4 regions of the Pectobacterium carotovorum genome follow, and region 4 is predicted to be linked to each of the others. Evidence: predicted binding sites of a transcription regulator. Region 4 holds the regulator's gene; each other region holds the start of a gene.
The links. Region 4 encodes CRP, which controls carbon source genes, mostly activating them, when cyclic AMP is high. Its sites were predicted from a motif close to ATGTGANNNNNNTCACAT; they were not measured.
Positions count from the first base shown of each region.

Region 1: R9X49_RS07095 (arabinose ABC transporter substrate-binding protein) is a predicted target of CRP. The motif match lies at 2,696-2,713, and genes of this name have one in related genera.
Region 2: R9X49_RS05350 (2-hydroxycarboxylate transporter family protein) is a predicted target of CRP. The motif match lies at 1,968-1,985, and genes of this name have one in related genera.
Region 3: garD (galactarate dehydratase) is a predicted target of CRP. The motif match lies at 2,514-2,531, and genes of this name have one in related genera.

Region 1 covers NZ_JAXAFK010000001.1:1,582,062-1,587,901, forward strand. Annotated here, with positions in the region: gene araA (L-arabinose isomerase) at 1-773, opposite strand, end outside; gene R9X49_RS07090 (ribulokinase) at 809-2,509, opposite strand; gene R9X49_RS07095 (arabinose ABC transporter substrate-binding protein) at 2,882-3,865, shown strand; gene araG (L-arabinose ABC transporter ATP-binding protein AraG) at 3,977-5,500, shown strand; gene araH (L-arabinose ABC transporter permease AraH) at 5,519-5,840, shown strand, end outside.
Region 2 covers NZ_JAXAFK010000001.1:1,212,995-1,218,834, reverse strand. Annotated here, with positions in the region: gene R9X49_RS05355 (fumarylacetoacetate hydrolase family protein) at 1-424, opposite strand, end outside; gene R9X49_RS05350 (2-hydroxycarboxylate transporter family protein) at 541-1,911, opposite strand; gene R9X49_RS05345 (sensor histidine kinase) at 2,331-3,935, shown strand; gene R9X49_RS05340 (response regulator) at 4,032-4,733, shown strand; gene R9X49_RS05335 (methyl-accepting chemotaxis protein) at 5,212-5,840, shown strand, end outside.
Region 3 covers NZ_JAXAFK010000003.1:66,190-72,029, reverse strand. Annotated here, with positions in the region: gene R9X49_RS14930 (methyl-accepting chemotaxis protein) at 1-117, opposite strand, end outside; gene garD (galactarate dehydratase) at 771-2,345, opposite strand; gene R9X49_RS14920 (MFS transporter) at 3,089-4,441, shown strand; gene R9X49_RS14915 (enolase C-terminal domain-like protein) at 5,057-5,840, shown strand, end outside.
Region 4 covers NZ_JAXAFK010000005.1:227,924-233,763, forward strand. Annotated here, with positions in the region: gene pelA (pectate lyase PelA) at 1-133, opposite strand, end outside; gene R9X49_RS19360 (aminodeoxychorismate synthase component II) at 825-1,400, shown strand; gene argD (bifunctional acetylornithine/succinyldiaminopimelate transaminase) at 1,520-2,746, shown strand; gene crp (cAMP-activated global transcriptional regulator CRP) at 2,905-3,537, opposite strand; gene R9X49_RS19375 (OsmC family protein) at 3,912-4,319, shown strand; gene R9X49_RS19380 (phosphoribulokinase) at 4,433-5,302, opposite strand; gene R9X49_RS19385 (YheU family protein) at 5,427-5,663, opposite strand; gene R9X49_RS19390 (hydrolase) at 5,660-5,840, opposite strand, start outside.

The DNA of each region.
Region 1 (5,840 bases), on a different contig from region 4:
TGTGCCGCATCCAGCAAATTCTGGCGGTTAGCGCCGTTGAGCTTCACCGCATCGGTCAACAGGTAGCTGGCTTCGTATTCGTCGACCAGCGCATTGATATCGCCTTTGGATACCGCATCAACCACGGCGGTTAAGTCACCCAGTCCCCAGGCGCTGACGGAATAACCAAACTGGATCTGCGCACCGACTTTATCGCCTTCGGTAACGGCGACTTCACGCATGTTGTCGCCAAAACGCGCGACCTTCAGCTGTTTGCTTTCCTGAATGGCGGCAGCAACCCGCATCCATTTCCCGATACGGGTATGGGCATTTTTATCCTGCCAATGGCCGACGACCACCTGATGCGCCTGCCGCATCCGGGCGCCGATAAAGCCAAATTCACGTCCGCCGTGCGCGGTCTGGTTCAGGTTCATAAAATCCATGTCCATGGTGTCCCACGGCACTTCGGCATTGAACTGGGTGTGGAATTGCAGCAGCGGTTTACTGAGTACGCTCAGGCCGCCAATCCACATTTTGGCGGGAGAGAACGTATGCAGCCAGGTCAGCAGGCCGATACAGTTATCCTGATAGTTGGCATCGCGACACAGCGCCAGAATTTCATCCGGTGTTTTCACCAGCGGCTTCAGCACCAGCTTAACCGGCAGGTTGGCCTGTTGATTCAACCCGGCGACGACCTTTTCCGCGTTCTCTTTTACCTGACGTAATGTTTCCGGTCCGTAGAGGTGCTGGCTACCGATGACAAACCAGACTTCAAGCTGCTTAAAATGATCCATGATGACTCCTGTAACGTGATCCCAGAGGGATAAAATTAGTTTTTTGCCGTAGACGTTGGGCTATAGGCGGGTTCCGCGAGGCGGCACCACTGCTGATAGCGCGCATAAAGCTGCTGATAACGGGCAACGCGCTGGCTGTCTGGCATTAAGGTGCGTTCGATGCCGCTGGCCATATGCTGCTGTGCTGTTGGGATATCGCCGTGAACGCCGGCGGCGACGGCGGCAAAGATTGCCGCGCCGAGCGCGCAGCACTGATCGGAAGCGACGATCTGCAAAGGACGATTCATCACATCGGTACAGACCTGCATGATGACGGGGGATTTCCGCGCGATGCCGCCCAGCGCCAGCACGTTCTCGACGGGAACGCCCTGATCTTCAAAGCATTCCATAATCGCGCGCGCGCCAAAGGCCGTCGCCGCAATAAAGCCGCCGAACAGCGTGGGGGCATCGGTACCCAGATTGAGATCGGTAATCACGCCTTTTAGGCGCTGATTGGCGAACGGCGTTCGGCGGCCGTTAAACCAGTCCAGCACGACAGGCAGGTGATCCAGCGTGGGATTTTCCGCCCAACTGCGGGTAAGCCGTTCCAGCAGTGTGGCTTCCATCGCCTGTAATGACGTTTTGAGTTCAGGATGACCTTGTTCGGCATAGTCTTTCGCCGCTTCCTGTAACGACCAGCCCAACAGCCGCCCAAACCAGGCGTACATGTCTCCGAAGGCGGACTGCCCGGCTTCGAGGCCGATATAGCCGGGAACAACACTGCCGTCGACCTGCCCGCAAATACCGGCGATGGTGCGATCGGCAATGCGCGCGTCGTCGGCGATCAGAATGTCGCAGGTGGAGGTGCCAATCACTTTAACCAGCGTATAAGGCTGTGCGCCTGCGCCGACGGTGCCGACATGGCAGTCAAACGCGCCGCCAGCCAGAATAACGGTCTCGGGAATACCGAGCCGCTGTGCCCACTCGGCGGTGATGGTGCCGACCGGCTGTTCGGCGGTCCAGGTATCGGTAAACAGCGGGTACTGTAATTTCTCTGTCAGGCAGGGATCGAGCGCGTGCAGGAAGTCTTTCGGCGGCAGTCCTCCCCAGCTTGGGTGCCAGAGTGATTTATGCCCGGCACTGCATCGACCACGGCGGATATCGGCAGGTGCCTGCGTGCCGGAAAGCAGGGCGGGCACCCAGTCGCACAGTTCTATCCAGGAGACGGCCGCCTGACGCACCGAGGCATCTTCACGCGAGACATGCAGGATTTTGGCCCAGAACCATTCGGACGAGTAAACGCCGCCAATATAACGGGTGTAATCCGGAAATTGGCCGCTCCGGCACAGCGTATTGATGGCTTCGGCTTCCTCTATTGCCGTGTGGTCTTTCCACAGCACGAACATCGCATTGGGGTTGTCGGCAAATTCGGGGCGTAGCGCGAGGATCTGACCTTGTTCATCAATCGGTGCGGGAGTAGACCCGGTCGAATCCACGCCGATGCCGATGATGTGTTGCCGCTGTTCGTTCGTCAGGCGGGAAACCACCACCTTAATCGCCTGTTCCAGCGATTCGATGTAGTCCAGCGGATGGTGTCGGAACTGGTTGTTGGCAGGCTGACAATATTTACCCTCGCGCCAGCGGGGGTAGTAGACCACTTCTGTTTCCAACTCTTGCCCGCTTTGGCAGTCAACGGCTAAGGCGCGTACCGAATCACTGCCGAAGTCGAGGCCAATCGTAATAGCGCCCGCACTCATGCTTTGCTCCTCATTAATCCCAGATCGTTGGTGTTTACGATAGGCAGGGACAGGAAGAGGCGGTTAGGAGCGGTTAGCTGGAAGTATGTATTTTTCTGTCGCCAGCAGCCATTTTGTGAAGCTCGTCAAAGGTTAATGATTGGTTAAAATTGCTAAATGTATGCACAAACCTGTCATTGTTCCGGGATGTGATAAAGCTCTATATTCGGACCGGAAATAACGACTAAAACATAAAGCGTCTGAATGCTACTGAGTAAAGGATTGCGCTAAGTCTGTGTTTTTCCTTTATCCAGACCGGAAATACCTTACCCACAACGTGAACGCGTTTCGGCGTTGCTGGCGAATGAAAAGATAATTACACCGGAGAACATCATGCATAAATTCACTAAGGCGCTGGCAGCAATCGGGTTGGCTGCGGTTATGTCACAATCAGCTATGGCGGAGAACTTAAAGCTGGGATTTCTGGTTAAACAGCCGGAAGAGCCCTGGTTCCAGACCGAATGGAAGTTCGCTGATAAAGCAGGAAAAGATCTCGGTTTTGATGTGATAAAAATTGCGGTTCCCGATGGGGAAAAGACCCTGAACGCGATTGACAGCCTGGCGGCCAGTGGAGCAAAAGGTTTCGTTATCTGTACGCCCGATCCGAAGTTGGGGCCTGCCATTATGGCAAAAGCGCGCAGCTACGATCTGAAAGTGATCGCGGTTGACGATCAGTTCGTGAACGCCAAAGGCCAGCCGATGGATACGGTGCCGCTGGTGATGATGGCGGCCACCAAGATTGGTGAGCGTCAGGGGCAGGAACTGTATAAAGAAATGAACAAACGCGGCTGGAAAGTGGATGAAACGGCCGTGATGGCGATTACCGCGAACGAACTGGACACCGCGCGTCGCCGTACCTCTGGTTCTATGGATGCGCTGAAGGCGGCGGGTTTCCCAGAAAAACAGATCTATCAGGTGCCGACCAAATCTAACGATATCCCCGGTGCGTTTGATGCCGCTAACTCCATGCTGGTTCAGCACCCCGGTGTGAAAAACTGGCTGATTATCGGCATGAACGACAATACCGTACTGGGTGGCGTGCGTGCGACGGAAGGTCAGGGCTTTAAAGCCGAAAACGTGATTGGTATCGGTATCAACGGCGTGGATGCGGTCAGCGAGCTGTCCAAAGGTCAGGCGACTGGCTTCTTTGGTTCACTGCTGCCGAGCCCGGATATTCACGGTTACAAGAGTATCCAGATGCTGAACGACTGGGTCACCAAAGGTGTAGAGCCGGAGAAATTCACCGAAGTGACCGACGTGGTGCTGATCACTCGTGACAACTTTAAGGTCGAACTGGAGAAAAAAGGCCTGATGTAATCACGCCTGATTTCGTCAAGACGCGGATAACGCCGATCGGCATGACGCTGGTCGACGTTATCCTGATCGAAGTTATCCGCGCTCTACCTGCATCGTTATGAGGAAACAGACATGACAGCACAGTCACCCTATTTGTCGTTTCATGGGATTGGTAAAGAATTTCCCGGTGTTAAGGCGCTTTCGGATATCAGTTTTTCCTGCCATGCCGGCCAGATCCATGCATTGATGGGGGAAAACGGGGCGGGCAAATCAACGCTGTTAAAGATCCTGAGCGGCAACTATTCACCGTCAGCGGGTGAAATCCATATTCAGGGCAAACCTGTGCAGTTTGCTAACACGATGGACGCCCTGAATGCGGGTGTTGCCATCATTTATCAGGAACTGCACCTGGTGCCGGAAATGACGGTCGCCGAGAACATCTATCTGGGGCAACTGCCGCATAAATACGGCATGGTGAACTATTCGATACTGCGCTATGAAGCCAAGCTCCAGCTACAGCATCTGGGACTGGATATCGATCCTGATACCCCGCTGAAATACCTGTCTATCGGGCAATGGCAGATGGTGGAAATCGCCAAGGCGTTGGCCCGCAACGCCAAAATTATTGCTTTTGATGAACCGACCAGTTCGCTGTCTGCCCGTGAGATCGAGCAGCTTTTTCGCGTGATTACGGAATTGCGCAGCGAAGGCCGGGTCATTTTGTACGTTTCGCACCGAATGGAAGAAATTTTTGCGCTGAGCGATGCCATTACCGTATTTAAAGATGGTCGCTATGTGCGCACGTTTGACGATATGCAGCAGGTGAACCATGAGTCGCTGGTACAGGCGATGGTAGGGCGTAACCTGGGGGATATCTATGGCTATGCGCCGCGTCCGCACGGCGAAGCGCGTTTGACGCTGAAAGACGTGAAAGCGCCGGGCGTGAAATCCACCGTGTCCCTGAACGTGAAGCAGGGGGAAATTGTCGGGCTATTTGGTCTGGTAGGCGCTGGCCGCAGCGAACTGATGAAAGGGCTGTTTGGCGCGACCAAAATCACTGGCGGTCAGGTGCTGCTGGATGGCAAGCCGCTGGTGGTGAATTCCCCCATCGACGCGATTCGCCAGGGCGTGATGCTCTGCCCAGAAGATCGTAAAGCGGACGGTATCATTCCTGTCCACTCGGTGCGTGACAACATCAATATCAGCGCAAGACGTAAGAGCCTGAAAGCCGGTTTTATTATTAATAATCAGTGGGAGGCGGATAACGCCTCGGAACGGATTGCGGCGCTGAATATCAAAACGCCGTCCGATGAACAGCTGATTATGAATCTTTCCGGCGGAAACCAGCAGAAAGCCATTCTTGGCCGCTGGCTGTCCGAAGAGATGAAGGTCATTTTGCTCGATGAACCCACGCGCGGCATTGACGTTGGCGCGAAGCACGAAATTTATCATGTCATCTATGAACTGGCGAATCAGGGGATCGCGGTGCTGTTTGCCTCCAGCGATTTACCAGAAGTGCTTGGGCTAGCCGACCGGATTATCGTCATGCGCGAAGGGGCGATTTCCGGCGAACTGCTGCATGCCGATGCCACGGAGCAGAAGGTGCTCAGTCTGGCTATGTTACGAACCCCCGATATCGAATCTGCGGTTGCCTGACCGCGAAGGAGCAAAATAATGTCAACGGTTACGTCTGCAACCTCAGAGAAGAAGAACGGCAGTTCGGGGTTATCCCGCATTTGGGATAACTACGGCATGCTGGTGGTTTTTGCCGTGCTGTTTCTTGGCTGTGCGATATTTGTCCCGAATTTCGCGACGTTTATCAATATGAAAGGGCTGGGGCTGGCGATCTCCATGTCCGGCATGGTGGCCTGCGGGATGCTGTTCTGTCTGGCTTCTGGCGATTTCGACCTGTCGGTGGCCTCCATTATTGCCTGCGCCGGGGTGGCCACGGCAGTGGTGATCAATATCAGCGAGAGCCTGTGGATCGGGGTGAGTG
Region 2 (5,840 bases), on a different contig from region 4:
CCTGAGCAATATTCTGTCCGCCTTTACCGATAATGACCGCCAGTTCGCCTTCATAATCGAACTCGCTGGAATAATGCGGCTTGATAACGGGTGTCGCGTGTCCGGTTTGCGAATCCGCAAAGCGCACAAATAGCGTTGGCGCGGGATTCAGTTCATTAAATTCCTGACGCTTAGCGGCATAATTCATTCCCACACACAGAATTTTCCCAGGCGTAGTAATAACCGGTAAAAACGTCACATCGGCGACCGCAATATCCGGCGTACTCATACTGAATTCATGCGCAACCTGTAATGCATTCTGTGCCAGTAATGCTTTCAGATCGGGGTAACGGTGGCCAATTTTACTGCCGAGATCGATTAATCCCGTTGGCGTATAAATGCCGTAACTGTCTTTACCGTTATAACGATAGCTTGCAAGTTTCATAATATTTCCTGTGCAAAATAAACCCACGCGTATTGGCGGTTTTTATTTCGTTAACTCAACACATTTTTTCAACGTAATATTTATTTGGTTCAGCCTCTTTTATTTTCTGAAGAGCATCAGACTAAAAAGTTGGCGAGCACCAGCAGTGAAACCGAAACGTTAATCGCGCCGCCGATACGTGTGGCAATCTGCGCGAAAGGCATCAGCACCATACGGTTACCTGCCGTCAGAATCGCGACATCACCGGTACCGCCCTGTCCGCTCTGGCAGCAGGAGATAATGGCAACATCAATCGGGTGCATACCGATTTTTCTACCCACAAAGAAACCGGTCGCGACCAGCGTTACCACGGTAGAAATAATCACCAGCAGATTTTGAATCGTAAAAGCGTTCACCAGTTCCTGCCACGGCGTAATCGCCACGCCAACGGCAAACAGAATCGGATACGTCACAGAGGTCTGGAAGAATTTGTAAACGACCTGAGAACCTTCCAACATTTTCGGTGAAACGCCGTGAGCCAGCTTCACCAGCACCGCTGCGAACAGCATGCCAACCGGTGCAGGCAGGCCAATCAATTTATGGCCAAGCATGCCCACCATATACAGCAGGATGGCCAGCAGCGCGCCTGAAGCAATGGTCGTAACGTCTGCTTTGCCGCTAAAGGCAGAAGCCGGTGTGCTGCTTGCGCCGCCGCCCAGATTATTGCCTTTATTCGGCATCAGCTCGCCTTCACCGGTCAGGTGTGGATAGCGTTTACCCAACTGATTCAGCACGCCGGCGAGGATGATGGCAGTCAGGCTGCCCAGCATTACGATAGGCAAGACGCGTCCCAGCGCAACGCCCTGATCCATATGCAGAATCGTGGCATAGCCGATAGACAGCGGGATTGCTCCTTCACCCACCCCGCCCGCCATAATCGGCAGAATCAGGAAGAAGAAGATTTGGAACGGATCCAGACCGAGCGCAATGCCCACGCCCATCCCCACCAGCATCCCGGCGATTTCACCGCACAGCATCGGGAAGAAAATGCGCAGGAAGCCCTGAATCAGCGTCTGCCGATTCATACTCATGATGCTGCCGACAATGATGCAGCAGATGTAGAGATACAGGATGTTGGTACTTTTATAGAACTTGGTCGTGGATTCAACGACAACGTCCGGCAGCAGGCCATAATGCACCATCGCCGAAGGAATGAAGGTCGCACAGATTGCCGCCGCCCCCATTTTGCCGATAATGGGCAGACGCTTGCCAAATTCACCACAGGCAAACCCGAAGAAGGCCAGCGTCGCCACCATCACGACGATGTCGCTCGGCAGCTTGCCGTTCAGGCAATCGATACCGATTAATACTCCCGCCAGCACAAAGAGCGGCACAGGAATAATACCTACTTTATAGGTATCAAGAATGTGCCACCATTTTTCCTTTAATGAGACCTTCCCAGCCGCCTCATTATTTACAACAATATATGAATCATCAGTCGTACTCATAACTCACTCCCCGTTTTATTTTGTCAGCACATCATAGGGGCCAGGCACATATTATTATGTGATTCCCTTCAAATTAAAAAATGAGTTTTAAAGGTGTTTATGGTTTTTATGGTTTATATTCAGAAATCGTTTATTACGCAGGCAGTTAGCCGAATTTACACTCAAAATAAATTTTAAGGTTTTTATGGTGTTTATGGTTTTTATTTCCTAAAAATGATTATGTTGATAAAAAGTAATTAAGTTGTTTGCTAAAGAAAAAAGAGTCGTTTAATTTTATCTATTCATTCTTACCGCCATAGTGGTAACAATCTATTTAAACGTGTTATTGCTCACAAGTTTTTTCCTCTCAGTCCATTCTTATTACCTTTCGTGATAAATTCAGCAGCTATTTCTCGTTTACCGTCAGGCAACCACACATCATGAGATTGAGACTTTCCTTTCATATCAAATTATTTATCTATTTGATCGTCTTCTTCTCTGTGTTACTTCTGATGACAGGTATTTATTATTATCACGATATCGATAAGCAACTGTATTCTGAACTGGGCACGCGCGCGCAGGTACAGGCCAGAGAGATCGCCATCATCCCGACGCTGGTTGAATCGGTAAAAAATAGAGATATCAAACAGATATACACTCTCGCTCAGCAGTTAAAACAGCGTAGCGATGCCAGCTATATCGTGATCGGCGATAATCAGGCGCGTCATCTGTTTCATTCTGAATACGCGGAAAGCGACAAGCTCGTCGGCACGCAGATGGTCGGCGGCGATAACTTCGACGTATTAGCGGGAAAAAGCGTGATCACCGTGCGCCACGGCAGTATAGGCGTCTCACTACGCAGCAAAGCGCCAATCGTCGCTGACGGTCAGGTTATCGGTATTGTCTCCGTTGGCTACCTGAAAACTCACATCGACAACCTGACGCTCAGTAAGCTGGCGCATATCCTACTGGCCATTCTGGCGCTGTTTGTCGCACTGTTTATCTTTTCCTGGTGGTTCTCACGTAACCTGAAGAAACAAATGTTTGGCCTCGAACCCCTTGAGATTCGCATGTTAGTCAGGCAACAGAAAGCGCTGCTCGAATCGATCTACGAAGGGGTTATCGCCATCGATAAACAGCACCGTATCGCTGCCATTAACCATGCCGCCAAAGAGATTCTCGGGTTGAACGAACCCTCTTATCTGTTGCGCGGCAAGCCAATTGATACCGTGATTAAACCCGTGCCCTTTTTCTCCGGCGAGGCCATGTGGAACAGCGATACCCACGATGAGATCTGTCGCTTCAATCACGCCACAGTGATTGCCAGCCGGGTGCGAATTATGCTGGAAGACGAGCTTCAGGGCTGGGTCATTAGCTTCCGCAGCAAGAACGATATCCATACGCTTAGCATGCAACTCAGTCAGGTGAAGCGTTACGCGAACAGCCTGCGCATTCTGCGCCATGAGCAGTTGAATTGGACGGCGACGCTGGCCGGGCTGCTGCACCTAAAACGCTATGACGAAGCGATCAAATATATTGAAGCGCAGTCGGAAAGCGCGCAGGTGGTGCTGGATTTTGTTTCCCGCCGCTTCTGTTCACCCGCGCTATGTGGGCTACTGCTGGGTAAGTACGCGACGGCTCGGGAAAAAGGCATCGAGATTGTTTTCGATCCACGCTGCCAGCTCACCCATATTCCCCCCGCGCTGAGCGAGACGGAGCTCATGTCCATCATTGGTAATTTGCTGGATAACGCGATGGAAGCCACATTAGCCACAACGGCGCCACATTATCCTGTCGAGGTGTATATCTATGACAGCGAACAAGAGCTAGTCATTGAAGTCGCCGATCAGGGAACGGGTATCGATCCGGCGATTGCCGATAGCCTGTTCGAAATGGGCGTAACCAGTAAAACGCAGGGCGACCACGGGCTAGGGCTGCATTTGGTGGCTAGCTACGTTAATCAGGCACAGGGAATTATCGAAGTTTCGGCCAACCAGCCGAATGGCAGCGTATTTTCTCTATTTATACCGATATCCCCCCAATAATTTAAGCGGCGTGCATTGAACAACGCACAGGCCACTTGAGGTATAACGGGTGCCAGGTTTTATTTTATGTTTCAGAGACTAACAGGGATTCACACCATGCAGCACACTGAACATTTCGATGTCTTAATCGTTGAAGATGAAAGTAAGCTGGCAACTATTCATGCTGAATTTATTGAAAAACATTTCAATCTGCGTGTCGTCGGGATTGCCGCTACGCTTTTTGAAGCCAAAAAGCTCCTTCAGCAGCACAGGCCACGCCTGATCCTGCTCGATAACTATTTGCCCGACGGTGAAGGGGTGTCGCTGATTGAAAGCCAACTGCTCAAAGGAATGGACTGTTCCGTCATCTTTATTACCGCTGCCAGCGATATGAATACCTGCGCGCAGGCCATTCGCTGCGGGGCTTTTGACTACATCATCAAGCCGCTCTCCTACCCGCGGCTGCGCTCTTCACTGGAGCGATTTATTCAATTCGTGAAAACTCAGCACACGTACAAAATTGTCGATCAGCAGAACGTCGATATTCTCTATCAGCTGCAATCGTCCGGCGCCGCCCCCTCCTCGTCAGCAAAAGGCATTGAGGAAAACACGTTGGGGCTGATCAAGCAGATTTTTGCCAGCGATGGCGGTGAGACACTGTATTCAGTCGATGATATCGTCGAAAAAACCGGGCTTAGTAAAACGACGGCGCGCCGCTATCTGGAGTTTTGCGTTGAAAGCCAGTTTCTCGATATCGAAATGCGTTACGGAAAGATTGGTCACCCACGTCGGCTGTATCGTACAAAGCACACCCACTAGGTATCTCCCCTACTCTCTGGCGGCGAAATTTGTCACCAGAGGGTATCCATTACCGTCAGGGACAGACGCCGATGTGAGACACAGACGATAAAAAGTGTGACAAAAGTCCCGGACAAAGAATAACGCCATTAATCAGTCTGTCAGATCTACCGGCATTAAGAACAAACTTAACCATTCGTTATTTTCATCCTATTTGTATTTCAATATATTTCTAATTTAGCCACTTCCCTCTCTATTTTTTAAAATTTAAAAAAATAGTCACGATTTCCTGTGTTTATTCTTAAACGATTGCAGTAACACACATTGGTAATTCAACCGGCACCTGCTGTGCAGTTGTCCAGCCGCGAGAGATAAACCTCACAAATTATTATTAGTTTTTTCTCTCACACTAAAAAAAGCCACCATAAATCCGATAAGCACTATGGGTCATACCTTATTAATACTTACCGACACCAGTAATTTACCCCGGAGAGACGTCATGTTCTTAGCCAAAAAAATCAGAAATCTTAAAATATCCCAAAAGCTTTATCTTGGGTTCGGGGTCATCCTGCTACTGGTCATCATCGCATCGCTACTCAGCGCAGGGCGTTTCAGAGAAATTCGTGATATTTATGAGAAAACCAATCTTATTTACAACATCAACATCGAAGTTTTTCAGGCCAAAATAAACCGCCTGAAGTATTTTTATTCTTATGATGAAAAATCGCGTGAAACCATGGCGGGTTTCGTTAAACACGCATCAGAATTAACCGCCGAAGCAAAAACACTCTCATGGAGTCCAGAAGGGGCTACTCTCGTCAATGACCTTGACCAGCACCTGACCGAATTCCAGAACGCTATCACCGAGATGGGAAAAGCCACGCAGCGCGTGGTAGAGAACCGCGACAAAATCAGCGCCGCCAACGGGCAAAACATTACCGCAGATTTTTACACCACACTGCGCCAACAACCTGCTGATAGCGCCACACAGTCTCTGACTGAGGATTTGGCAACACAGGTTTCAGAACTGAAGCCGCTCTCCTATGAGTTGCAGCTTAAGCAAAATGCTGATGCCGCGAAGAAGCTCGATGAGGCTTTTAGCCGCGTTGACAGCAGCTATCAGGCTGC
Region 3 (5,840 bases), on a different contig from region 4:
CTTAATGAAAGCAGAGTTGGCATAAGTAATGTGGCTGTGAATATTTGTCGTGGACATCAATATGGTGTCCATGTCTAACAGATACTCCTGCTGTGTAACAGGTGTATTCACTCTCATTAGAAACCCCGGCGTACGTATCCCGCTCAGTTCCCAGGTTCAGCCATACTGGCCGCTTTCCTCGTTTCAGTCGTTCTGATTATTACAGAAGCTAAAACGCTGTGTCGCTGCCGCGTGGTACATCCCGTGAAATCTGTCAGGCATATTGCTGTGTAAATATTCAAGTTATTCAAATGGGTATACTGAAATTTTTTGGGCGCTCACTCATTTATATAAAATAATGCCAGGCATTATTTATGAGCGGGCTATTGACCCTATATTGTGCGTGATGGAGTTTTTGTGACTGTATTTTTGTAACAAATATTTCATCAGTGTTAGCACGCTTTTTCAGCACGCGTAAATTTATGATGGGGACGATTACCTGTCAATTGATTCATTTTATTGGCAATAAATAATTGGTAAAAAAATGATTAAGAATAGGTGGGGAGTAAATAGGGATTATTCTTAAAGGGTATTTTTGAATCAATGAAATTGAAGCTAAGACGAATTATTTGTTAAGTTTTTTTTATTTTTTCTTTGCGTGAATGAAAGTAAATGTTGCTTGCCTGCTGTTTGTTCTTTTAATTAGCATTTTTATTAGCGCTGAATTTATTGTAGATCAAATAACGCGATCCGCAGGCCGGATAATGGCTCTGGCCTGCGGAGAACGATAATCAGGTTACCGGTGCCGGATTGAAGACGGCCAAGGCGTTATGAAGCCCCCATTGATCGGACCAAGTTTTTTTCTTGCCGCTGGCGATATCCAAAATGAAGTGGAAAAGCTGCCAGCCCACGTCTTCGATCGTGGCTTCTCCGGTAGCAATCGTACCGGCATCAATATCCATCAGATCGTGCCAGCGGTTTGCCAATGCAGTACGGGTTGCCATTTTGATGACGGGTACCGCGAGCAGGCCATAGGGCGTGCCGCGCCCCGTGGTGAAGACCTGCACGGTAATACCGGAAGCAAGCTGCTGGGTGCCACACACGAAGTCACTGGCTGGCGTTGCGGCGTAAATTAGCCCACGCTTGGTTGGGCGCTGACCGGGGGACAAGACTTCGACAATGGCGCTGGTGCCGGATTTGGCAATGGAGCCGAGCGCTTTTTCCACCACATTCGCCAGACCTCCCTTTTTGTTGCCTGGTGAGGGGTTGGCGCTACGATCGGTCTGGCCGCTGTCGAGGTAATTGTCGTACCAGGCCATTTCTTCCAGCAGACGTTTACCGACTTCTTCATTGATGGCGCGCGGCGTTAACAGATGAATGGCGTCGCGCACTTCAGTTACTTCGGAGAACATGACGGTTGCGCCGCAGCGTACCAGCAGGTCGGATGCAAAACCGACGGCTGGGTTAGCGGTGACGCCAGAGAAAGCATCGCTGCCGCCGCACTGCATGCCGACAACCAATTCTGAGGCCGGACAGGTTTCACGCTGGCGTTTGTTCAGTCGTTGCAGGTGCCTGTCTGCCATTGTCAGAATGTCATCCACCATCGAGCGGAAACCAACGTGGTGTTCATCCTGCAAGCGGACAATACTACTGTCATCAAGGGAGATGGCCTGTACGTCTGGCGTCCCTTCCAGCAGGCGTTCCGGCTGTAATTTTTCACAGCCCAGGCCCACCACCAGTATCTCGCCGCCAAAATTCGGGTTCAGCGCCAGGTTGTGAATGGTGCGGATAGGAACGACCGCAGCAGGTGCATTGATTGCCACGCCGCAGCCGTAGAGATGGTTAAGTGCGACCACGCCATCCACATTGGGATATTTCGGTAATAAATCCCGCTCGATAATTTTAACGACGTAGTCCACCACGCCCGCGACGCAGTGCACGCTGGTACTAATGCCCAACAGATTTTTCGTGCCTACGCTGCCATCGGCATTGCGGTAACCTTCAAAAGTGTAGCCTTCCAGTGAAGGCAGGGAGGGCGGGACTTTAGTCGCCAGCGGCAGGGTTTCTAGCGCGGGAGCCTGAGGCAACTCGACGAGGGATTCATCAATCCAGCTTCCTTTAGGAATATCGCGTAGCGCATACCCGATAATTTCACCATAGCGGATAATTGCGCCTGATTTGGCGATATCAACAAGGGCAACTTTGTGGCCCTGCGGAACATGCTCAATTAATTCCAGATTATCATTAAAACGGGTTCCGGCACGTAAGCCATTATTATTAACAACAATGGCAACATTATCAGAATCGTGGACCTTAATATAAAGTGGCTGCTCTTGTGCAGCATTACTTTCTGATTTATCTGACATGATGCAAGCCTTTATTATTGGTTTATCAGAAACGCCGTGGTAACGATTACCACGCTATTACTTCATTGCTCGCTAACGAGTATACGTGAGGTTCTCTTCTCGTACATTATGCAATTGACCTAAGCCCGGTCTTTTTGTTTATGATTTATCAGGCGAAGCCCCAGTTTTTGGTGAGTTTGATCACATTCTTCCTGCGTGCGTTTTTTAAGGGGGAAATGAAAATAATGTGTACGAATGTAAAAAGAGAATAGCGGCATTTTTCGTGAAACACCTCGCACTATATAGGGCAAGTGCACCAACATATTCAAAAGGACATTTTTAATGTTGTGCTTTTATCTAGTGAGCGGGCAGTAGGTAAAAATTATAATGATCCGGCGAGTTGAAGATGTCAGCTAATTACTCTGAAGCTATATAGCCTGGCTATTCGCAAGAAAAATAAAAATGGGAATTTAACTATACCCTAAATAATTCGAGTTTCAGGTAGGCGGCAAGAGAAGGAATCCCGATGAACTTACTTAGGTAAGTTCATCGGGTGACTGACAAATCTGCCAGAGGCAGATTTGAACGCTGCTTGCAGCGGCCCCAGCGGGGCGAGGTCCACGTAAGTGGACCGAGTAACGCAGCCAACACACATGTAACTTGAAGTATGACGGGGATATCCACTGATCTTCATTCTGATAACCCTACACGTTATCTGTTATTCGGAATGAATGAGCGAACCGCGATTGAAGCAGGAGTTCATCATGAATACAGTAAGCTCAGCAGCTGGCGCGATACAAAAGAGAACAAACGCCCGCTACTGGATTGTCGTGATGTTGTTTATCGTCACGTCATTTAACTATGGCGACCGTGCCACATTGTCCATCGCTGGCTCTGCTATGTCCAAAGAGATTGGGTTGGATGCGGTAGGGATGGGTTATATCTTTTCAGCGTTCTCCTGGGCGTATGTGATTGGGCAAATCCCCGGAGGCTGGCTGCTCGATCGCTTCGGCTCAAAGAAAGTTTACTTCTACAGTATCTTCACCTGGTCGGTTTTTACCTTATTACAAGGCTTTGTCGATATCTTCAGCGGTGCTGGCATCGTCATTTCTCTGTTCCTTTTGCGCTTTATGGTCGGTTTGTGTGAATCGCCTTCCTTCCCGGGAAATAGCCGCATTGTCGCTGCCTGGTTCCCCGCACAAGAACGTGGAACGGCGGTGGCGATATTTAACTCGGCACAGTACTTTGCGACCGTGATCTTCGCTCCTATCATGGGCTGGTTGGTACATGCGGTGGGTTGGGCGCATGTGTTCTGGTTCATGGGGGGATTGGGTATCATCCTCAGCTTTGTCTGGCTGAAAGTGATCCATGATCCGAAAGATCATCCTGGTGTGAATCAGGCTGAATTGGATTACATCGAGGCCGGTGGCGCACTGATTAACATGGATGCCAAGGGGTCGAAGAAAGCGACCGAGAAGGGTGAAAAATGGCATCAGATCAAGCAATTAATGCAGTCCCGTATGATGCTTGGCGTTTACATCGGTCAATACTGTATTAACGCACTGACCTACTTCTTCATCACCTGGTTCCCGCTCTATCTGGTTCAGGCTCGCGGTATGTCGATCCTTAAAGCGGGATTTGTCGCCTCGGTTCCTGCTATCTGTGGTTTTGTTGGCGGCGTTCTGGGTGGCATCATTTCCGATTACCTGATGCGCCGGACCAACTCCCTGACTTTTGCTCGTAAAACGCCTATCGTCCTCGGTATGTTGCTCTCCATGTCGATGGTGATTTGTAACTATGTAGAAACCGAATGGGTCGTTATTGCGGTGATGTCTGCGGCCTTCTTCGGCAAAGGCATTGGCGCGCTGGGCTGGGCGGTTATGGCTGATACCGCACCGAAAGAAATCAGTGGATTAAGTGGCGGGCTGTTCAACATGTTCGGTAACGCGTCTGGTATCGTGACGCCAATTGCGATTGGCTACATCATCGGCATGACCGGCTCTTTCAATGGCGGTCTTGTGTATGTCGGGATTCATGCGCTGGTTGCCATCGTCAGCTACCTGTTTATCGTACAGGATATTAAACGTATCGAATTGAAGCCATTCGTTAAGAAGTAAGGCCATTCGTTACCGTATTAATTTGCATATAGGCAATGACACAAACGCTGCGGCATCGTACTGATGGCGCAGCGTTTCGTTATTAGGCTTGCCGTTTATTTACCTCATGGAAAGCTGGGTTTTATCTCTTCGACATCGAGCGCCAAGGGGACGTATTTCGGGGTTTATAAGGCGGAAATTCGCTTTCCCCGGTTTTCGTGAAACACCTCCCATTGGCCTGTGATAATGACATATTTAATCTGCATTTCGACAGGGAATGCTGTGCTATTGCCCAATGAGTTGTGAAATAAGAAAACTTATACTTTTTCCTGAGGTTGGTAAGGCGGTGCGGATTATAACATTGCCTTCCTGACTGGTTTATTTCGGTATCGGGACAGTTATAACCTGTTTTTATTCTGATAACCCTACAAGCATTACCATTTCAAATCAGAGTAAAAACAAGGTCGCGCTAATAAAGTAGGAAAACAACATGAAATCATCTACTGGTGCACCATCTGTTTTTTATTTCTGTATGACTGAATTATTTTCCTCATCCTCAACGTGCTCCTGCGTTTTGGCAAACATCGGAAACCTAAGCGTAAACCCTGTGCGCGCCATTCGTGACGGGAGCCTGTAATGACAAACTTTTCAGCGACCCCTGTAATTACCGACATGAAAGTCATCCCCGTCGCGGGCTATGACAGCATGTTGCTGAACATCGGCGGCGCACATGGTGCTTACTTTACGCGTAACCTCGTCATTTTAACCGACAGCGCCGGGCATACCGGTGTCGGCGAAGCCCCCGGCGGTGAAGTTATTTACAACACGCTGGTTGAGGCCATTCCTCGCGTGAAAGGCGAACAAATCGCCCGCATGAACCGTCTGGTTCATGACATTCATGTCGGCAACCAATCTTCTGATTTTGATTCCTTCGGCAAAGGCGCCTGGACGTTTGAACTGCGCGTGAATGCGGTCGCGGCGCTCGAAGCTGCGCTGCTCGATCTGCTGGGGCAATTTATGGGTGTCCCCGTTGCCGAGCTGCTGGGGCCAGGGAAGCAGCGTGATGAAGTCACCGTGCTCGGTTACCTGTTCTATATCGGTGACCGCACAAAGACGGACCTGCCTTACTTATGCGGTGAAAAAGGTAAGCACGAGTGGTATCACCTGCGTCACCAGCAGGCGATGGACAGTGAGGCGATTGTGCGTTTGGCTGAAGCCACCACTGACCGCTATGGATTTAAAGATTTCAAGCTCAAAGGCGGCGTGTTGCCCGGTGAGCAGGAAATCGATGCCGTGAAGGCGCTGAAGAAACGTTTCCCGGATGCCCGCATTACCGTCGATCCAAACGGAGCCTGGCTGCTGGATGAAGCGATTGGTTTATGCAAAGACATGAAAGGCATTCTGACCTATGCGGAAGATC
Region 4 (5,840 bases):
GCGCTGTCTTTTTCACTGCACCGGAAATGTCGCCGCCGTCCGTGGTGGCATAACCCCCCGTATTTGCCGCCATTGTAGGTTGGGCAGCAAGCAGCAACAGCCCAGCGGCTGCAGAAGGCAGTAGGTATTTCATTGTGTACTCTCCTTGACATAGATTTTTTTGGGTATTTATCACTACACACCCTGTGTAATAAAAAAGGCTGTTTCAACAAAAATGAAATTAAGGTTTGTCTATAAAGCCGAGATAAGTGTTAACAGAAAAAATAAACAATGCAAGATGGGGCGTTAAATATATTAGTTAAATAAAATGGGACAGCTTGGCGGATTTGTGTTTATTACTTTTAAATAGAAACTGATTTCTATTTAAATTATTTTAATTCAATTAGTTATATCTTTTAACTCGCGTTGTTTCAATATGGATTCTTTATTTTTTACCCATTTTTTATGTGGGATTTATTCACCTGACAGACAACTGTGATCGCCGTCAAAAGTTAAAAATAAACATCGATTATAAAAACAACCCATGGTCTTTTATGCCCGATGAAAAAAACGTAATTAATTCATAAGGAATTTTTGTTTATTATTTTTTTTGTTAAAAATGATTTCAAAGAAATCGTTTTCTATAGGAATGAATAATAAATATTACCTATTAATAAAGATGTTTATTACAGAAATAAATCATTTATGATCGATATAATTATTATCATGCTAATTTATTGCGTAGGGATGGCGAACCTTTTGTCTTTACTGATGACAAGGGCTGGGTGCCTGACACGAATTTCATGTATGTTAGTACGGCTTTCCTGACTAACTGTGCAATAACTATGCTGCTAATTATCGATAACTACGACTCCTTTACCTACAACCTTTACCAATACTTTTGTGAGCTTGGCGCGCAGGTTGTGGTGAAGCGTAATGATGAACTGACGCTGCGTGAGATTGAACAGCTTGCGCCTGAGCGATTGGTCATTTCACCGGGCCCTTGTACGCCGGATGAGGCGGGCATTTCACTGGCTGCAATCCGCCACTTCGCCGATAAATTGCCTATTCTGGGCGTGTGCCTTGGTCATCAGGCGATGGGGCAAGCGTTCGGCGCACGCGTGGTGCGGGCACGACAGGTCATGCATGGGAAAACGTCTGCGATTGCGCATAGCGACACGGGGGTTTTCACGGGGTTGGCTCAGCCGTTGACGGTTACCCGCTACCATTCACTCATTATTGATTCCGCCTCGTTACCTGATTGCTTTGAGATCACGGCCTGGAGCGAATCGGAAGGAAAACGTGACGAGATTATGGGAATCCGCCATCGCGTATTGCCGCTGGAGGGGGTGCAGTTTCACCCAGAGAGCATTCTCAGCCAGCAAGGTCATCAACTTTTGGATAATTTCCTTAAAATTTAGCCATATAGAGAGTTATTCTCTCCAATAACCGATTTAATATTGCCTGTGATTGATTTTTTATGCATATTTATTGACTATATTTTCATTCCGACATGATGGACAGCAGAGTGAGGCAGCAAATGGCAGCAGAGCAGAAAGCAGTGACACGGGATACTCACGATAAAGTGATTTTGCCAGTTTATGCACCCGCGAAGTTTGTACCCGTTAAAGGTAAAGGGAGCCGCGTCTGGGATCAGGACGGCCGCGAGTATATTGATTTCTCCGGTGGCATTGCGGTTACGGCACTGGGTCACTGCCATCCTGCGCTGGTGAACGCATTGCAGCAACAGGGTGAAAAGCTGTGGCACACCAGCAATATTTTCACCAACGAACCTGCGCTACGCCTCGCCAGTAAACTGATTGATGCCACTTTTGCCGATCGCGTGTTCTTTGTTAACTCCGGCGCTGAAGCTAACGAAGCGGCATTTAAGCTGGCACGTCACTATGCGGTTAAACGTCATAGCCCGTATAAAACCAAGATCATCGCCTTCTACAATGCATTCCATGGTCGGACGCTGTTCACCGTCTCGGTTGGCGGACAGCCTAAATATGCCGATGGCTTCGGGCCTAAGCCTGCGGATATTGTCCATGTTCCTTTCAACGATCTGGCTGCGGTCAAAGCAGTGATGGACGATCACACCTGCGCAGTCGTGCTGGAGCCGATTCAGGGCGAGGGCGGTATTACGCCTGCTACGCCTGAGTTTTTGCAAGGCGTTCGCGATCTGTGCGATCAGCATAAGGCGCTGCTGGTGTTTGATGAAGTGCAGAGCGGGATGGGGCGTACTGGCAAACTATTCAGCTACATGCACTACGGTATTACGCCGGATATCCTCACCACCGCTAAAGCGCTGGGTGGCGGCTTCCCGATTAGCGCGATGCTGACGACGGAAGAGATCGCTTCTGTGATGACGGTTGGGGTACACGGCACCACCTATGGCGGTAACCCGCTTGCCTGTGCGGTGGCGGAAGCCGCGCTGGATATCATTAACACACCGGAAGTGCTGTCAGGCGTGGCGAATCGGCACGATCGCTTTGTTAGTGAACTGGAGAAAATCAACCAGCAGTACGGCGTATTCGAGCAGGTTCGCGGTATGGGGCTCCTGCTGGGGGCAGAACTGAAACCGCAGTGGCATGGCCGCGCAGGCGAGTTTCTGGCTGCTGCAACGGCTCAGGGTCTGATGGTGCTGATGGCTGGGCCGAACGTAATTCGCTTTGTGCCGTCTTTGATCATTGATGAAGACGATATTGTGCAGGGGATGGATAAGTTCGCCAAAGCCGTCGCGCAGGTCGTTAACGCAGCAAACTGAGTGGCGTTCTTAAAAGCGCAGCGATAAAAAAACGTAGGGAACGTTTTTCAACGTCGCTTGCGACGGCCCGAAGGGTGGCGAGCAGGAAGCTCGCCATAAAAAAAAGCGTGAGGCCGAGGCTTCACGCTTTTTTATTGGTAGGGTACAGCGACAGGGATTTAGCGAGTGCCGTAAACGACAATCGTTTTACCGTGCGCAGAGATCAGGTTCTGGTCTTCTAACATTTTCAGAATGCGACCCACGGTTTCACGCGAGCAGCCAACGATTTGCCCAATTTCCTGACGGGTAATTTTTATTTGCATGCCATCTGGATGCGTCATGGCATCAGGTTGTTTGGCCAGGTTGAGTAGAGTTTGAGCAATACGGCCGGTCACATCAAGGAAGGCGAGGTTGCCGACTTTCTCTGAGGTAACCTGGAGTCTGCTTGCCATTTGCGCAGACAGACGCATGAGGATATCTGGGTTAACCTGGATGAGCTGGCGGAATTTTTTATAGGAAATTTCAGCCACTTCACAGGCGGTTTTTGCCCGAACCCAGGCGCTGCGTTCCTGACCTTCTTCAAACAGGCCGAGCTCGCCGATAAAATCGCCCTGATTGAGGTAGGAAAGAATCATTTCCTTGCCTTCTTCATCTTTGATTAGCACTGCGACAGAGCCTTTCACGATGTAGTAAAGCGTTTCTGCTTTTTCACCTTGGTGAATCAGCGTGCTCTTCGATGGATACTTATGGATATGACAATGGGAAAGGAACCATTCGAGAGTTGGGTCTGTTTGCGGTTTGCCGAGAACCATTCGCTATCATCCTCTGTTGTAATTCACTGCGCAAATTACAGGGGTCAGAGTTCCCTGTACGGCGTGTTTAACTGCTAAAAAAATAAAATTCAGTCTAGGCAGAATGACGTCAGGGAATATACTGGAACCACTGTACCCTTGATTTTCCGGTTGCTGCCTTGCCGCATCGTAAACGTGGCTGGGTATATCTGGCCACGCAATCATCTTCTTCGTTTCTGGGTTTGTCCAGAAAAGGTCTATTCTATTTTCGTTTTAACACAGCTTTAAGGACGTGTCTTGTGTTGTCTCGCTTCAGCATGACAAAGCTCTGATTAACGCTGGTTTTTGTACAGTAACGGTATAAATTTTCAAAAAATTTTTAGTGGAGAGGCACCATGCAGGCACGGGTAAAATGGGTTGAAGGCTTAACGTTTTTGGGCGAATCCGCGTCAGGGCACCAGATCTTGATGGACGGTAATTCCGGTGATAAAGCGCCCAGTCCGATGGAGATGGTGTTGATGTCTGTGGGGGGATGCAGCGCGATTGATGTCGTGTCGATTCTGCAAAAAGGCCGCAACGATGTGGCGGACTGTGAAGTGAAGTTGACGTCAGAGCGCCGGTCTGAAGCGCCGCGTTTATTTACCCATATCAATCTGCATTTTATCGTGACGGGAAAAGGGCTGACCGACAAAGCCGTTGAGCGAGCTGTCGCACTATCAGCGGAAAAATACTGCTCTGTGGCACTGATGCTAGGCAAAGCCGTTGAGGTAACGCACAGCCACGAAATTAGAGTGCTGGAATAATCCCTTTCTCTGAGCACTCATTCTGGTCACTTAAGCCTGTTATTAGGGGAAACACAGGGGGAGATTCCCGTCGGGAGGCCTCACCCCTGTGGTCGCCCCGTATATCTTGATGCTTATTCGATGGTTTTCCCTTCAATTAACCGCTGCACCAGCGGTGCCATGATGAGCTCCATCGCCAGCCCCATTTTCCCGCCGGGAACGACCAGCGTGTTGATGTGGGAGATAAACGATCCCTGCAACATGGCGAGCAGATAGGGATAATCAATATTATCCAACCCCTGAAAGTGAATGACGACGAAGCTTTCATCCAGCGAGGGAATCGACTTGGCAGCAAACGGGTTGGAGGTGTCCACGGTGGGCACGCGCTGGAAGTTGATGTGCGTACGAGAGAACTGCGGAGTGATGTAGGTGATGTAGTCTTCCATTGAGCGGACGACGGAATCCATGACCGCTTCACGCGAGTGACCGCGTTCATTGACGTCACGAATCAGCTTTTGGATCCATTCCAGGTTGACGATCGGCACCACGCCGACGAGCAAATCTACATGCTGTGCCACGTCGTTTTGGTCGGTGACCACGCCACCGTGCAGCCCTTCATAAAACAGGATGTCGGTGGGTTCCGGCATCGGCTCCCACGGCGTGAATGTCCCGGGAACCTGATTATAGGGAATCGCTTCATCGTAAGTATGAAGGTATTTACGCGTCTGACCGCGGCCGTGCAGGCCATATTCGATAAACGACTGCTCCAGCAGACTGAAATCATTCGCTTCTGGGCCGAAGTAGCTGATGTGGCGCCCTAAATCACGCGCTTTGCGAATGGCCATATCCATTTCCGGGCGGGTATAGCGGTGAAAGCTGTCTCCTTCCAACTGGGCGGCGCGCAGGTCAAGCTGTTGAAAAATCTTACGGAAGGCCAGGCTGGTTGTCGTTGTTCCCGCCCCACTGGAGCCGGTAACCGCAATAATCGGATGCTGATGTGACATAAGGCGCGTAACTCCGTGATCGCGATGCCCGCGTAGACCGAAGGCCTGCGCACATCCTAAAAAAAGACGTAATTGTCATCATTGTTAGCATGTTTGGCGCGTTCTTTCACGCCTTTCGGCGTGTTCAATAAGGGGCATGTCCTCCGGAATTGAGCTGGTTACGCGGCATGATATTGAGGGTTTCATGTAACTCAGACCACACCAACACCACCTCACCAGATTGGAGTTGGCCGCGAATATCTTCCACTTTCTGCGCCAGCGACCGCTCCTGTTCGCCGTAATCGGTGCCTTCCCGCAGGACGAAAGATTCGATGATGTTATCCAGCGTTTCTGGATCGAGCTGTTGCCAGGGAATAATCACGCTATGTTTCCTGAATAAAAAGTTCCTGAATAAAAGGATTCCTGAGTAAGAAGGGCTCCTGAAGAAGAATCGGTGGCGTGGTCCAAAAATGGGCTAAGCCAGTTGGGAATGCGCTGTTCCAGCCACATTTCCGGTTTCAGCAACGTTCCGCCGACGAAGCCAACATGCCCGCCATGT